DNA from 3 places in the Leisingera sp. CC-HEC096 genome. Region 1 is predicted to be linked to each of the others. Evidence: riboswitches for the same ligand, from Rfam matches in the RefSeq annotation. Region 1 holds a riboswitch; each other region holds the start of a gene.
The links. A riboswitch is a leader RNA that binds a small molecule or an ion and turns the genes downstream of it on or off. The one in region 1 is predicted to bind cobalamin.

Region 1 (5,085 bases):
ACCACGTCACGGTAGCGCACCGTGGTTTCGTTGGCGACGACCCCGGAGGCGTTGTCAAAGGCGATCCGGATCAGCACGCCACGGTCGGAATAGGCCTTCCAGGCGACACCCAGCGACACCGCCAGCGCCGCCAGCGGCACCAGCCAGACCAGCGACAGGTTGCGCCACGGCGACGGGCGCTGTGCGGAGACTTTCATTTCGGCGGGTTCAGGCGTGCTCATTCATATTCTCGCTTTTCCGCGTTCCAGATCAGCCGCGGATCAAAACTCTGGGCCGCCAGCATGGTGAAGGCAACCGACAATGCAAAACTGACCGCTGCAATCCCCGGGGTGACGGCAGCGGCGAAATCCAGCTGAACCAGGGCGGTCAGGATCGCCACGACAAAAACATCAATCATCGACCAGCGGCCGATAAATTCGACAACCTCATAAAGCACCAGCCGGCCGTGGCTGCCAAGGGTTGCGGGCCTGCGGACCGAGACCGCCAGGTAGCCGATGGCCAGAAACTTGGCGACCGGGATCACTATGCTGGCAAAGAACACGATGAAGGCGACCCCGTAGGAGCCATGGCTGAACAACTCCGCGATGCCGCCGATCAGAGTATTCTCCGAAGCGCGGCCAAAGGTGGTGGTGCGCAGCATCGGGTAGACATTGGCGGGGACATAGGCAATCAGCCCCGCCGCCAGCCAGGCCCAGACCCGCTGCAGGCTGGCTGCGGAGGGCGGTGTCAGCTCGCTGCGGCAGCTGTAGCAGATCTGCGCGCCGCCCGGATTGACGGCCCCGCAGGTGCGGCAGCCGGTCAGCCCGGCCTCGGCTGCGGTCAGGAACCGCGGCGGGTCTTCAGGGTTTTCCATACGGTCAGTCTGCAAATTGTACTGTCAGTCAGGATGGTCACCACCAGAAGCGCTGCAAAGGCCCAGAAGGCGGGGCCCAGCCCGACCCGGGCGAGTCCGGACACTTTGACCAGGGCGACCGCTACGCCGATAATGAAGATCTCGGCCATTGCCCAGGGCTTCAGCCATTCCGCCCAGCGGTAGACCGCGGCGGCATGCGGGGCAGGGTGCCAGCCCAGCGCCATCGGCGCCAGGGTGTAGACCAGGGCGCCATAGCGGGCGGCAGGCAGCAGCACGATCAGCAGGCCGGTGGCCAGCGACAAGGGCGCCATCGGCCCGCGGGAAAAGGCCAGCACCGCATCCAGCACCGACGCCCGGTGCGACAGCCCCTGAGCCTGCAACTCCAGAAACGGGAAACCGGCCGCGGCGGCCAGCAGGATCAGCGCGGTCAGCGACAGCATCGCGATACGGGTCATCGCCCCGGACTTGGGTGCCGCCAGCACGGTGCCGCAACGGGCGCATCTGGCGACCGCATGCTTGGCCACCTCCTGATCGCGGTGCAGCACGTCGCAGGCAGGGCAGGCAATCAGCTGTTCTGGGTCCATCTCATCATTGTCCGGTCGCGCAGCCAGGCTCAGCACGAAGTTCCGCCTGCCGCGGCCTGAGCTGCAAGCGTCTCGTTGCTGACCCGCCTGTAATTGGCGAAGGCGTTGGCGCTCATAACCACAAAGAAACTGTCCATATCAATCAGAACATAGCCTTTTTCCAGCAGCGCGCGCGAGAGTGCGGTGACATCGTCTTCATACAGCCGGCGCCGTCCGCAGATCTCCTGCAACAGTTTGCGCGGGATCCTGTAGCGCCCGGAGGTCTTGCCGCCGAATTCCTGGGAATAAAACCCTGCCAGGGCATTTGCGGCAGTGTCAAAGACGGGCATTCAATTTTTCCGGAAGATTTTTGCCTATAGACAAGAAAATATCACGTATGTACTGGGGCGGCAACCGCAGGTCTCCGGCAGCGAGGAGCAGCAGCCTGCGCACGTGGCATTCGGCCGAGGGGACAGGATTGCAGGCGGCTTACCTGCGTCCACTCTCGCCACGGGCAGTTGCGCAAGAGACAGGAAAGGATTTCAGATGGGACTTGCCAGGCAGGCGGGCAGTGTCAAACCTTTCACCCGCAAAGGTCTCAGGACCGGGGCCAATCAAATCAAGGGGGCAGTATGAAGGCAAGGCAGCATTTCACCATCGGCCACGCCAAGGTGGCGCCGGGCTCACGGCTGACGGTTGACCTGCCGGTCAGCGTTCTGTCCGACCACACGCCGGTCACGATGTCGGCGCATGTTGTGCATGGCCGCCAGGACGGGCCAACGGTGTTTGTCAGCGGCGGCGTGCACGGGGACGAGGTGATCGGCGTGGAGATCATCCGGCGGCTGCTGCGGGCGCCGAACCTGACGACGCTCAAGGGCACGCTGATTGCGGTGCCGATCGTCAACGCCTTCGGCTTCATAAACCACTCCCGCTATCTGCCCGACAGGCGCGACCTCAACCGGGTGTTTCCCGGCAGCGAGCATGGCTCGCTGGCTTCGCGTCTGGCGCATCTTTTCATGACAGAAGTGGTGGCCCGTTCGGACCTCGGTATCGACCTGCATTCGGCAGCAATCCACCGGACCAACTATCCGCAAATCCGCATCTCGCCCGATAACTCCAGCACCCGCGAGCTTGCCGGCGTCTTTGGCGCCCCGATCGTGATGCAGTCGCCGCTGCGCGACGGCTCGCTGCGCGGCGCGGCCAAGGAGACGGGCAAGGATGTGCTGCTCTATGAGGCGGGCGAGGGCCTGCGCTTTGACGAGCTGTCGATCCGTGCCGGGCTGGCGGGTATCCTGCGGGTGCTGCGGCACATGGGTATGGTCCCGGCCAAGGGCATTTCCAAGCCCAAGTCGCAGCCGCAGTTCTGCGTCTCCAGCAAATGGCTGCGGGCGCCGATGGGCGGGCTTCTGCGGGTGTACAAGGACGATGGCGAACTGGTCCGGGAAGGGGAGCTGATGGGCTCGGTGTCCGACCCGTTCGGTGAGCACGACGAGGACATCCTGGCACCTTTCGACGGGCTGATCGTCGGGCGTGCGGTAATGCCCATCGTGAACGAGGGCGATGCCGTGTTCCACCTCGGCAGGGTCCGCTCCGTCGAAAAGGCGGAGGATTCGGTGGAGGACCTGAGCGCCCAGCTGGAGGACGACCCGATGTTCGACGAGGATGAAATTCTTTGAACGGCAACATGGGGTCCAGCACTTGCCAATGGGTCCGGCTGCTCAACACGCGGTTGCCGCAGCTTCCGGCGGGCGCGCCTTTTGCAGGGGATTTCCGCAGCGGCAGCAACTTTTTCTTGCCGCAACCAAAGTGATGCGCTACGCGCGCTTTACCGGTCCCGCAAGGGCTAAGAGGGAATCCGCGGTGCCTGCCGGGCACCAACCGGAACTGCCCCCGCAACTGTAGGCGGCGAGTGCTGAGCCATCGCGTCACTGGATCCCAGCGGTCCGGGAAGACGGCCCAGACGATGACCCGCCAGTCAGGAGACCTGCCGGTATGAAACCGAAGCACACCGGACGGGGTTGTCCGGGGAGGTTGCCGGCAGACCGCGCTGCTGCTTTCAGGCGGCGCAGAGGAAGAGCTCAGGCTCTCCGCCCTGCCGGTCAATGCCCTTTCACCCGTTCTCCGGTCATTGACACATGGAGATCGAAAATCATGTTTCTGCGTTCCGGCCTGATCGGCCTTTCCTTCACCGTCGCGGCCCAGGCCGCGGCCGCCAGCGAGAGCTTTCCGCTGACCATCGAGAACTGCGGCCAGACCGTCACCTTCGAAGCACCCGCGGCGTCTTCCGTCACGGTTGGCCAGGCGGCCACGGAAGTGCTCTATGCGCTTGGGCTGGGGGATAAGGTGCTGGGCACTTCGGTCTGGTTCAACGATGTTCTGCCTGAATACGCGGACGTGAACGCCAAGGTCGAACGGCTGGCCGACAACGACCCAAGCTTTGAAAGTGTGGTGGCTAAACGCCCGGGCCTGGTTGCAGCGCAGTACGAGTGGCACATCGGCCCCGAGGGCGTGGTCGCCAAGCGCGAGCAGTTCCATGACCTGGGCATCCCGACCTATGTGATGCCCGCCGATTGCGCCGGCAAGGACAACACCACCGGCGGCGACGGCACCCGCACACAGATGTTCACCACCGAAAGCCTGTACCAAGGTATCGAGGAACTGGCGGCGATCTTCGGCGAGGCCGAAAAGGGCGCTGAGCTGGTCGCGGACTACAAGACGCGCGAGGCTGCGGCCGTTGCCAAGGCTCAAGAGGTTGCGCTGGAGGACGCCTCCGCCGTGTTCTGGTTCTCCTCGCCTGAGCTGGAGAGCGATCCGTTTGTGGCCGGCCAGAAAGGCGCGCCGGGCTACATGATGCAGCAGTTGGGCCTGCGCAATGTCATCGAGACGGACGAGGAATGGCCGACCGTCGGCTGGGAAACCATCGCCAAGGCCAACCCGACGGTGATCGTGATCGCCCGCATGGACCGCCGCCGCTTTGCTGCCGACGATTATGAGAAAAAACTGGAATTCCTGCGCACCGACCCGGTTGCCAGCCAGATGGACGCGGTCAAGAACAACCGCATCGTGGTGATGGACGCCCAGGCGATGGATGCCACCATCCGCGCCATCCCGGCGCTGGAAGACCTGGCCGCTGAGCTCAGCGCGATCGGCAACGGCGGATGAGCGCAGCCGCCGCACTTGCATGGCAGGGCGTCCGGGGCGCTTGCCTGGCTCTGCCGGTGCTGGCTGCGGCGGTTCTGGCAGGCGCAATGATCGGGGAAACCCAGCTTGCGCCTGACCTTGTCCTGTCCGTTCTGGTCAACAAGCTGGCCGGGGCAGGCTTGCCGGTCGACCCGGTGGACCAGGGCATTATCTGGAGCTACCGGCTGCCGCGGGCGCTGGTGGCCGGGGCGTGCGGCGCGGCGCTGGCGGTGACCGGTGTGGTGCTGCAGGCGCTGCTGCGCAATGCGCTGGCCGACCCTTACATCCTTGGCATTTCGGCCGGCGCCTCGACCGGGGCAGTTGCCGTGACCATTGCAGGCCTCGGCGGCGGCGCGCTGTCGCTGTCCTTTGGCGCCTTCAACGGGGCGCTGCTGGCGTTTGGCTTTGTCGCCGTTCTGGCACGGGCCGCCGGGGCGGGCAGCAGCCGGGCGGCAGCGGCGCAGATCGTGCTGGCGGGGATTGCCGGCT
Region 2 (5,085 bases), 3.5 Mb from region 1:
CGCCGCCCGATCCGCCAAGGGCCGGGGCGCCCATGCCCTGCATCGGCACACCGCTGCCGGGACCCGGAGGCGGCGGGGGCGGGGTGTCCTGCAGCTTGCGGATCAGTTCCTCGGGCGAGGGCAGGTCGGCCACATGGGTGATGCGGATCACCGCCATCTCGGCGGCCATCATCGCGTTTGGCGCGGCAGCGACTTCCTCCAGCGCCTTCAGCAGCATCTGCCACATCCGGGTGAGGACGCGCATCGGCAGGTTTTCGGCCATCGCTTGTCCGCGGGCGCGCTCATCCGGGCTGACGGTGGGGTCTTCCGCTGCATCAGGGGTGATCTTCACCACCGAGACCCAATGGGTGATTTCCGCCAGATCGCGCAGCACCGCCAGCGGGTCGGCGCCTTCGGCGTACTGGCCGCTGAGTTCGGTGAGCGCTGCCGCTGCATCGCCGCGCAGGATCATGTCCATGAGGTCCAGAACCCGGCCGCGGTCGGCCAGGCCCAGCATGGCGCGGACCTGATCGGCGGTGGTCTCTCCGGCGCCGTGGGAAATCGCCTGATCCAGCAGTGAGGTCGCATCCCGGGCAGAGCCTTCGGCGGCGCGGGTAATGAGGGCGAGCGCGTCCTCGGCAATTTCGGCGCCTTCGGCGGTGGCGATCTTGCGCAGGAGGGCGATCATCACCTCCGGCTCGATCCGGCGCAGATCGAAGCGCTGGCAGCGCGACAGCACCGTCACCGGCACTTTGCGGATTTCGGTGGTGGCGAAGATGAATTTCACATGCGCGGGCGGCTCCTCCAGCGTCTTGAGCAGCGCGTTAAACGCGCTGGTCGACAGCATGTGGACCTCGTCGATGATGTAGATCTTGTAGCGCGCAGAGGCGGCGCGGTACTGCACCGAGTCGATGATCTCGCGGATGTCGTTGACGCCCGTGCGCGAGGCGGCGTCCATCTCCATCACGTCGACATGGCGGCCTTCCATGATCGCCACGCAATGCTCGCATTTACCGCAAGGATCGGTGGTCGGGCCGCCGGTGCCGTCCTCGCCGACGCAGTTCATGCCCTTGGCGATGATCCGTGCGGTGGTGGTTTTGCCGGTGCCGCGGATGCCGGTCATGATGAAAGCCTGCGCGATGCGGTCGGCGGCGAAGGCGTTCTTCAGCGTCCGAACCATCGCGTCCTGGCCCACCAGATCGGCAAAGGTCTCGGGCCGGTATTTGCGGGCCAGAACCTGGTATTGGGATTGGCCGGTGCCGCCGGTGGTGCCGCTGGGGGTATCGTTCATGGTGTCTCGTGCCGGATTCGGTGTGCGGGGTGGTCCGCGTTCCGCGCAGGGTATTGAAGCGCAGCCCGTTCGTCCACCGCAGAACGGGGCAATCCTCTGGCTGCAAAAGCACTTTGGGAATGTGCGCTGACCGGTTAGGCTGGGGCCGAGGGGGCAATGCGGGGAGGCAGGAACGCAGCGGCTAGGAGGCGGTATGCGATCTGAAGATACCTCTGATCCAGCAGCGCAGGATGAGGCGGCGCAAGCTGGGCTGACAATCCACGCGCTGTCCGCGGGCGGCGGCATTCTAGCGCTGTGCCGGCTGCCCGGTGCCGAGGGGGATTACCGCGGCGACCTGATCCAGATTTACCAATGGAAGCCGGGGCTGGTGTTATCGATGACCACGGAGGCCGAGCACGTGGCCGCCGGGGCTCCGCGGCTGGGGGTGGACCTCCAGAGCATGGCCTGCCGCTGGCTGCACCTGCCGGTGCCGGATTTCGGCACGCCGCCGCCGGAGGTGGCGGCGAAATGGCCGGCCGCCAGCCGGTCGGCGCGGCAGGCGCTGGGCGGCGGCGGCCGGGTGCTGGTGCATTGCCGGGGCGGCTGCGGGCGCTCCGGGATGGCGGTGCTGCGGCTGATGGTGGAATGCGGCGAGGATCCGGCGCAGGCACTGGCACGGCTGCGGTCGGTCAGGCCCTGCGCAGTGGAGACAGACGCGCAGCTGGACTGGGCCTGCGCGGGGCAGCTGGCGGGTTAGAACGTATTCCCCTTCGCCCGGCCGAACGGCCGGGCAGGTGCCGTTGGAAGCGGGCTCACAGCGCCATCATCCGTTCTGCCTGCCGCGCCTCTGCGGTTCTCGGCAGGGCCTCCATCAGCGCGCAGGGGCGGGCGTCCAGGCGGGAGGCGGCAAAGCCGGTGCCGTCGCGGCTGAGGATCGCATCGGCAAAGCGGTCGAGGCCCTCGCGCGGGGCATCCTCGCCGACGCCGCAGAACAGCCGGATCCGGTCGTGGCTGGCGGCAAACTGCGCCGGGCAGGTGCGCGGGCAGCCGTCCAGCGCGGTGGTGCCGGTGATTTCAAAATCTTCTTGCGTCAGCGGCTTGGCCTTGGTCATCGCCTCGGCCAGTTTGGCGATCATCCGCTCTGCCGCTGGACAAGGCTTCCCGAGGTATTTGCAATCCGTTGCCGCATAGAAATGCGTCTGGTCCGTCCACATCATATCTGCGCCCTCCGCGCGTGGTGCGGGGGTTTGGGGGACAAGAGACCGGATGAGAAAGCGGGAGTCCCGCGGTGCCATCAGACCCTGTCCGGACACCCCGCCCGGGTTCGAGTTACACGTTCGATGGCAGGTCTCCTGACTTGCGGGTCGCAGCTTTCCCGATCCTTCCCGGTCTCGTATCAGACCAGTGGCTCTATCGGGGTCGCTCGCCGCTTACAGTTGCGGGGGCAGTCGCGGACTTGGCCTTGCCTGGGGCGGGGCCGCACCGTGTTCCCTTTTCATCCCGGACACAAGATTCTGTGGCACGGGAACCATCACCACAAGCGGTAGCGGCTGGTTCACTGAGTCGTCAATCGGTTTTCTGCAGCTGCATCTGGGTGTGCAGGGCGCGGATCACATCCGAATCGCGCCGCACCCGCGCCAGCTGCCAGCCGCCCTGCAGCAGGATATAGAAGTTCTCCGCCGCCGCGCGCGCCTCATCCTGCGGGAGGCCCAGGCGCTGGGCGTGGCGGGCGGTGGCCGCGATCCAGCTCTCGAACAGGTCTGCGGCGTGCTGACGGAAGGCGTCGTTTTCCGGCCCGGCGAACAGGGTCGCAGAGACCGGGCAGCCGCTCCACTTGCCCTGCTTGTCAAAGAGTTTCGCCAGCTTGTAGCAGACCGTCTTGGCCCCGGCCTCGAAACTTGGGGCCGGGTCGAAGGCGGCATCAATCAGGGCCAGCATCTGGTCCGAGGCCCAAGTGGACGCCGCCAGCGCGAGGTCGGATTTGCCGTTGGGGAAATGGTGGTAGAGCGAACCCTTTGGCGCTTCGGCGGCGGCCAGCAGTTCAGCCAGGCCAGTGCCGTTATAGCCCTTGTTCCGGAACAGGCCGGCGGCCGCCCGGATCAGCCGGTCCCGGGTCGGGGCCGGGCTGCCGGAAGGCGGGCTGGTTGTCGTCACGTCAGTCATGGCGGCAGCTTGACAGCATTAGACCAAATGGTCCAGTCAGGAATTGGACCGATTGGTCTAGGAGGCTGCCATGCTCGACGGACACGCAGAACTTACCGCCGGTTTCCGGGAGGAAGAGGTGCGCTTTGCCTCGCGAACGGGGGCGCTGGCGGGGCGGTTGTACCACCCGGATGGCGCGGTGAAGGCAGCGGTGGTGCTGAACGGCGCAACCGGTGTGCCGCAGCGCTTTTACCGGCATTTCGCGCGCTGGCTGGCAGCAGAGCGGCAGATCGCCTGCCTGACCTATGATTACACGGATTTCGGAGACTCGGCGCTGGACCATCCGCGCCGGTCCAAAGTGACAATGGCCGATTGGGCGCTGGCGGATCAGCCCGCTGCCCGGGCCGAAATGCGGCGGCACTATGCGGGCGTGCCGTTGTGGGTGATCGGCCATTCGCTGGGCGCGATGCTGATGCCCCTGCAGGACGATCTTGAGGACGTCGCCCGCATGATCGTGGTTGCGGGCGGCTTGGTGCATCACCACGATCATCCCTGGCCCTACCGCGCGCTGGCGCTGGCTTTCTGGTTCGGCCATGTGCCGCTGGCGGCCCGTGTCCTGGGCTATCTGCCCGGGCGTGCGGTGGGGTTCGGGGCCGATTTGCCGGCAGGGGTTTACTGGCAATGGCGGCGCTGGTGCACCACCCGTGGCAGCTATCTGCCGGAGACGGGGCGTGGACTGCCGCAGCCGCGCTGGGCAGAGACCGGCATCCCGGTGGATCTGTTTGCGATGGCGGATGATGACGTTGTGCCGCCGGAGGCGGTCTGGCGGCTGGGTGAGGTGTTCGGCGGTGCTGCGCAGAACCGGGCAGTTCTGGCCCCGCGGGAGCTGGGGCTGAAGTCAATTGGCCACCTGGGGGCATTTGCCCGCGAAAACGCTGCCCTGTGGCCGCGCCTGCTGCCACAGGCCTGACCCGGGGCCGGGCGCCTGGCAGCGGCTCAGGCGGTGCGGTTCAGCCGTTCTTCGGTGAGTTTTGCGAATTCGGCGAGGCGCAGTTTGAAGCGGCGGGTCAGGTTGCTGCGCGCCAGCTTCAGGGATTGCACCAGCAGGCGGCCGGTCAGGTTGGAGGGGGTCAGCTTCAGCTCTACAGACATCCGGGTCCGTTGCGGCGACAGCGCCAGCAGCTCCACTTCCATCCGGCCGTCAACGCCGCTGCCGCTGCCGGACAGAGTCAGGCCCGTCACCGGTGCGTAGGACGACAAAGTCAGCCGGATGTCGCGCGGCTTGCCGCGGAAGCTGAATTTCAGGTCCCAGGCCAGGCCGTTCTCCGGATGGGCAAGGTCGCCGCTACGCTGCAGCTCTACGCCGCGGCGCAGGGCGGAGCGCTCCAGCAGCTCAAAATCGGAAATCGCACCGAAGACCTCGGCAATAGGGGACTCGATGTCTTCTTTGCTTTGAAATTTCATATCTGCCTGCCTCTTCTGCGCCGCCTGGCTGTGGCGCGGTTTGCGGCAATATGCGCCTTAGTCCAGCGTGTCCGCAAGCCAGTTCTTCAGCAGAAAATGGGCAATTGCCCCCTCCCGTGCAGGCTTTAGAACCGGGTGATCGCCTGCAAAGACCGTCATCATCTCCTGGCGGCTGATCCACAGCGCGTCCTCGATTTCCTCCGGATCGACGGTGATTTCACGGCTGAGCG
Region 3 (5,085 bases), 2.4 Mb from region 1:
CGTGGCTGTCTCAAACAGCGCCAGAACCCCATCGCCGCGGACCGCCACCACTTGCCCCTCATGTGCCTGGCAAGCCGCTTCCAGCTGTTCCAAGAGGGATTTCAGGGCACTGTAGGTATCGATTTCGTCATTGCCCATAAGCCGGGCATAGCCGACGACATCGGCAAACAGCACCGCACCAAGCTGGCGGCGGACTCTTGTTGTCTTTTTTTGGCCGCTCACAAGCTGTCCTCCTCCTGTGAGTGCGGGCTGGGGCCGCTGGTATTCGCGCTCATCCTTCTAGCGGGTTGTCCGGGCCGGGCGGCCAGGCCCAGCCAGCGGCTTCTGCGCCGCGGAAACTTACGCGCGGGCCCGCGCCAAGCTCCTGCGCCAGCGCTTTGCGGCTGGCGTCCCATTCCTCGCGCAAGAGGCCGACAGTGACCATGTCAAAGAAACGGCCTTCTGCAAACCATGCGGCCCGCATTCTGCCTTCGGTCGCAAAGCCGGCACGCGCGGTCAGGTGCTTGCTGCGGGTATTGTCGGCACGGTAGTATGATGTAACGCGATTTAGCCCGATCTGCCGGAAGGCAAAGTCCAGAAGCAGCGCCAGGGCCCGTATCCCAACACCCTGCCTGCGCCTGGATTCTTCGATGAACATGGCAATGACGGCATCACGGTTCACCGCTGAGATGCTATCCAGCCCGGTGATACCGCACAGCTCACTGGACTCCGTGGTAAGTGCGAACCAGCACTTATCGGCGTTTGCCTTTGTATCGGACAATAGCTCCCATGACTGCTCCAGCCCCTGTGCGCTGAGCGGCACGCGGTTCGAGCGATCAAAACAAGCCATGTCAGCAATGTTCTGAAGCCAGCCTGCGGCTGTGGCGAGATCCGCTGTTTCAAGCGGCCTGAGCTGAAAACCTGCTGAGTTCCGGTCCGGCATCCGCCGCCCCCTTTCGGTTTGCGGTACGCGCCTTCCCCGGCGCCAAGCCTGGCGGGGAAGACATGGCTTCAGACTTATACCACAATTCCGGCCGGTCTTGGGGCGAAGAGCGGCCGGATGTCAAAGCGGCCGAACGGGGGCACGCCCTTGTGGTTCAGCCGTCCGCCGAGGTTTGTACGGAAGCTGCTGGTGAAGAAAAACAGAAACAGCCGTCTTTTAGGGTTGCGACTCTGCGATGCTATGAGTAAACCCCGCCGCAGTGGACCGATAGCTCAGCTGGATAGAGTACTTGACTACGAATCAAGGGGTCGGGGGTTCGAATCCTCCTCGGTCCGCCACTTCCTCCCTTGTCGCGCGACATAAATTTTTACCATTTGCGACAGAACCTTTCCTTTTTCGTGTCTCCAACATTCCCGTTCGCGTCTCCTGTTCCGCCAGTGGCCAAGCGTTCCCTGATTTTACCTTCGGAAGACCTCGTGTCGCAAAGAGGGCAAAACAGGGTGGGAGCGCAGTTGTTGCCGCTTGAAGCGCACTGGTATCACTCTGGGGAACGTGGCCGCGAGGGTTTTAAGGCCGGGTTGCGAGGCGAGGTTCTGAACGGGAAGCCTTCTGCAGGTCAGAAGAGCCCCAAATCCTGATCGAACAAGGGGCAAGGAAAACCCAATACCGGCAGAACGTACGGTGCTTTGAACTATCTCTGCCGGGCTCGGGCAATCGTCATTCCGGTAGCGGTCTTAACCCGTGAAATCGGGTCACACGAAAGGAATACCGTTGGAAACCGGCCACCGTTTGCGCGCATCACTCAGGCTTGCCAGCTGGCCGTTGAAGTCCGGAAACAGTCATCTGCAGTGCCAATCCCGAGACTGAGCAGAAGGCAAGAAGCTTGACTCGGAAATTCGGTTTTGCCATTCAACCAGTGTGACCGGTTCCGCAAGTGTTTCAATGCGCAGCGGAAGAAATAGGGAACACGGTGCGGCGTACCCAAAAGGGACCAAATCCGTGACTGCCCCCGCAACTGTGAGCGGTGAGTGACGCTGAAGACGCCACTGGGATCATCCCCGGGAAGGCCAGCCGAACCAGGACCCGCGAGTCAGGAGACCTGCCGGACACAAGGACCGAGGCCCCGCTTGCGGAGTTTCTGCCCTTTTCCACCGGACGCCGGGGTGAGCGTCTGGCGCGACGGCCGTTCCGGCGACTCCGTGCCAATACTCCCCGTTGTTCATTCCTGATTGCAGGTGCGCCTGCGTCGTCGAATGAGGACGAAATGAAACTGAACTATCTGGCCGCAGCACTGGCCGTTTCCCTGCCTGCCGCCGCGTCGGCGCATTTCCAGCTGAATTACACCGAAAGAGCGCTGATCGAGAAGCCCGGTGACGTGCCGATGGGCTTGGTTTTCTGGCATCCCATGTCAAACGGATACGCAATGGACATGGGCGCGCCGGAAGAATTCTTCATGATCCACAAAGGCGAAAAGACCGACCTTTCGGATCGCCTTGAACCCGCCACTTTCAAGGGCGCTGAGAACGAAGCTTCGGCCTACAAGGCGTCCGTTCCGGTGAAACGCTCCGGCGACTATGTCGTGGTGACCGTGCCTTCGCCCTACTACGAGGAAAGCGAAGATATCTATATTCAACAGATCTCAAAAGTCGTGCTGAACCGAAACACTTTGCCGACCGACTGGGATAAGCCGGTTGGTCTGGCCACCGAGATTCTGCCGTTGAACAAGCCTTACAACGTGATCGTCGGATCCACCTTTTCCGGTCAGGTTCTGGCAGACGGCGCGCCAGTCCCCGGTGCTGAAATCGAGATCGAGTTCATGGCGGCCGAGCCTGACCTCAAAGCGTTTTCGGCCACCGATCCCACCGTGGGTGAGATGCCGGGCGGAGCGATCGTTGCTATCGCGGACCAGAACGGCGTGTTTTCCTTCGGCATCCCGAAAGCAGGCTACTGGGGTTTTGCCGCTCTGGGGTCCGGCCCGGTAACCGAGCACGACGGCAAGGAACTCAGCCAGGATGCTGTGCTGTGGATCCACGCTGAAGAGCTGAAGTGAAAGCAGACCGATGCATATCGTAGACGGCGCTCTGTCAAACCCGGTTGTGATTGGCGGCGCTGTTGCTGCAGCCGGCGGTATCGCCATGGGTCTGCGCAGCCTGCCGCTGGAGCGCATTCCGGCGGCAGGGGTTCTTTCGGCCAGTTTCTTTGTGGCTTCACTGATCCATGTCCCGATCGGGCCCAGTTCGGTTCACCTGATCCTGAACGGGCTGGCCGGGCTGGTACTGGGATGGGCCGCGTTTCCGGCACTGTTTGTCGGGTTGTTGTTGCAGGCGGTGTTCTTTGGCTTTGGCGGGCTGACCGTGCTGGGCGTGAATGCCGTGAATATCGCCTTGCCCGCTGTTTTGGTGGGGCTGGCTTTCCGCCCGCTGGTGGCTCGCGGCTCGCCGCTGCACGGCGCGATCTGGGGCGGTATCGGAGGCGGAGCTGCGATAGCGGCAACGACATTGGCCGTAGCCTTCTCGCTAATGCTATCCGGCGATGAGTTCATTCTAGCCGCCAAGCTTGTCTTCTTCTCGCATATACCTGTGATGGTTATCGAAGCTCTGCTGTCAGGCGCCGCAATCTTCCTGGCCCGGCGGGTGAAACCTGAGCTGTTCTTTGACACGAAAGGCAGCCTGACGTGATCCGGTCCTGTGTTCTGATTCTTGCTCTTCTCGCACCGCTGCCGGCATTGGCCCACAATGTGATCTCTGCGGTATTCCCCTCCGGCTCGGATATCGAGGGCGAGGTTGGCTTTTCCAATGGCGCAATGGCTCCGGACTTGCTGATCGAAGTCTTTGACGAAGCTGGGAGCAAGCTGGGTGAAACCAATACGGACTCCGACGGCTTTTTCCTGTTCACACCGTCGGAGCCGGTAACGCATGTGTTTCGCGGCGACCTTGGCGCTGGCCACGTTGCGGAAGTGATCATGGATGCGGCAGAGGTCGCGCAGATCCTGGGTCAAAACCCGCGCAGGCTAATGCCTGCGGCCGGCGGCACAACTGAAGCCCCCTCATCCGCCGCGGCTGCCGGCCTGTCCGGTGAGGCCCGCGCTGAGCTGGCTGCCATGATTCGCAACGAACTGCGCCCGCTCCGGCAGGAACTGACCGCGTTCAAGAACAAGTCGGACTTTCAGTCTATCCTTGGCGGCATCGGCTATATCTTTGGCTTGTTCGGGCTGGGCTTCTACATCGCCGCGCAGCGTAAGATTGGCGGCAGCTCATGACCTATGTTCTGACCGGCGCTGAAAAACCGCTCAGCGGCATCGGCGTTTTCCGCGCCAAGGTCACCACGCTTGATCCTCGGATGCGCATCGTGATGAGCGCAGTCTATGCCGTCGTCGTTGTCTCGCTCAGCAATCTTTGGGTGCTTTCGGCTGCGCTTGGCCTGTCCATGTGGCTGCTGGCGTTTTCCGGCTTGCCACCCCGGAAAACGCTGAAACGGATGGCGATGATGGACAGTTTTATCGTCTTCATGCTGGTACTGCTGCCCTTTACTGTCCCCGGAACCCCGGTTTTTTCGGTTTGGGGGCTGGAGGCCAGCTGGGAAGGGCTGTGGCGTGCGGTGGAAATAGCCCTCACCGCAAATGCAGTCATTCTTGCGGTCATGACGCTGGTTGGGTCCATGGAACCTGTGACGATGGGACACGCGCTGTTTGCGCTCAAAACCCCTGAACGGCTGGTGCATCTGATGATGTTCACAATCCGCTACATCGACGTCCTGCGCGAGGAATACCAGCGCCTGCGCACCTCGATGAAGCTCCGCGGATTCCGTCCCGGGACCAATTGGCACACCTACCGCAGCTATGGCTATCTGGTCGGCATGATGCTGGTGCGTGCTATCGAACGGTCGGAACGCATTCTGGCTGCGATGAAATGCCGGGGGTTCTCCGGCCGCATTATCCTGCTGGAAGACTTCCGCTTTAGCAGGGCCGACCTGTTCTTTGCCGCGGCCGTTACCGCCGCCCTTGCCGCCTTGATTTGGGCTGAGGCCATCTATGCAGCTTCTTGACTTGAATAACATTCACTTCTCCTACCCCGGACTTGATCCGGTTCTGGAAGGCGCGTCGATGCAGCTTAACGCGGGTGAACGTCTGTCGATTGTCGGGCCAAACGGCGCCGGGAAGTCGA

Region 2: another riboswitch for cobalamin. It lies ahead of AC5STI_RS17425 (hypothetical protein); the one in region 1 lies ahead of AC5STI_RS00255 (ABC transporter substrate-binding protein).
Region 3: another riboswitch for cobalamin. It lies ahead of AC5STI_RS12060 (DUF4198 domain-containing protein); the one in region 1 lies ahead of AC5STI_RS00255 (ABC transporter substrate-binding protein).

Annotation. Positions count from the first base shown of each region.
Region 1 covers NZ_JCAIJS010000001.1:54,227-59,311, forward strand. Annotated here, with positions in the region: gene AC5STI_RS00230 (MlaD family protein) at 1-221, opposite strand, end outside; gene AC5STI_RS00235 (paraquat-inducible protein A) at 218-853, opposite strand; gene AC5STI_RS00240 (paraquat-inducible protein A) at 820-1,437, opposite strand; gene AC5STI_RS00245 (hypothetical protein) at 1,467-1,766, opposite strand; gene AC5STI_RS00250 (succinylglutamate desuccinylase/aspartoacylase family protein) at 2,049-3,092, shown strand; cobalamin riboswitch at 3,229-3,422, shown strand; gene AC5STI_RS00255 (ABC transporter substrate-binding protein) at 3,568-4,578, shown strand; gene AC5STI_RS00260 (FecCD family ABC transporter permease) at 4,575-5,085, shown strand, end outside.
Region 2 covers NZ_JCAIJS010000001.1:3,601,494-3,606,578, forward strand. Annotated here, with positions in the region: gene AC5STI_RS17415 (DNA polymerase III subunit gamma/tau) at 1-1,270, opposite strand, end outside; gene AC5STI_RS17420 (protein-tyrosine phosphatase family protein) at 1,464-2,006, shown strand; gene AC5STI_RS17425 (hypothetical protein) at 2,062-2,466, opposite strand; cobalamin riboswitch at 2,575-2,797, opposite strand; gene AC5STI_RS17430 (TetR/AcrR family transcriptional regulator) at 2,816-3,412, opposite strand; gene AC5STI_RS17435 (alpha/beta hydrolase family protein) at 3,483-4,361, shown strand; gene AC5STI_RS17440 (SRPBCC family protein) at 4,388-4,855, opposite strand; gene nudC (NAD(+) diphosphatase) at 4,913-5,085, opposite strand, start outside.
Region 3 covers NZ_JCAIJS010000001.1:2,496,209-2,501,293, reverse strand. Annotated here, with positions in the region: gene AC5STI_RS12075 (adenylate/guanylate cyclase domain-containing protein) at 1-222, opposite strand, end outside; gene AC5STI_RS12070 (GNAT family N-acetyltransferase) at 272-922, opposite strand; tRNA gene AC5STI_RS12065 (tRNA-Arg) at 1,184-1,260, shown strand; cobalamin riboswitch at 1,829-2,043, shown strand; gene AC5STI_RS12060 (DUF4198 domain-containing protein) at 2,187-2,972, shown strand; gene cbiM (cobalt transporter CbiM) at 2,983-3,600, shown strand; gene AC5STI_RS12050 (NikL family nickel/cobalt ECF transporter subunit) at 3,597-4,181, shown strand; gene cbiQ (cobalt ECF transporter T component CbiQ) at 4,178-4,966, shown strand; gene AC5STI_RS12040 (energy-coupling factor ABC transporter ATP-binding protein) at 4,953-5,085, shown strand, end outside.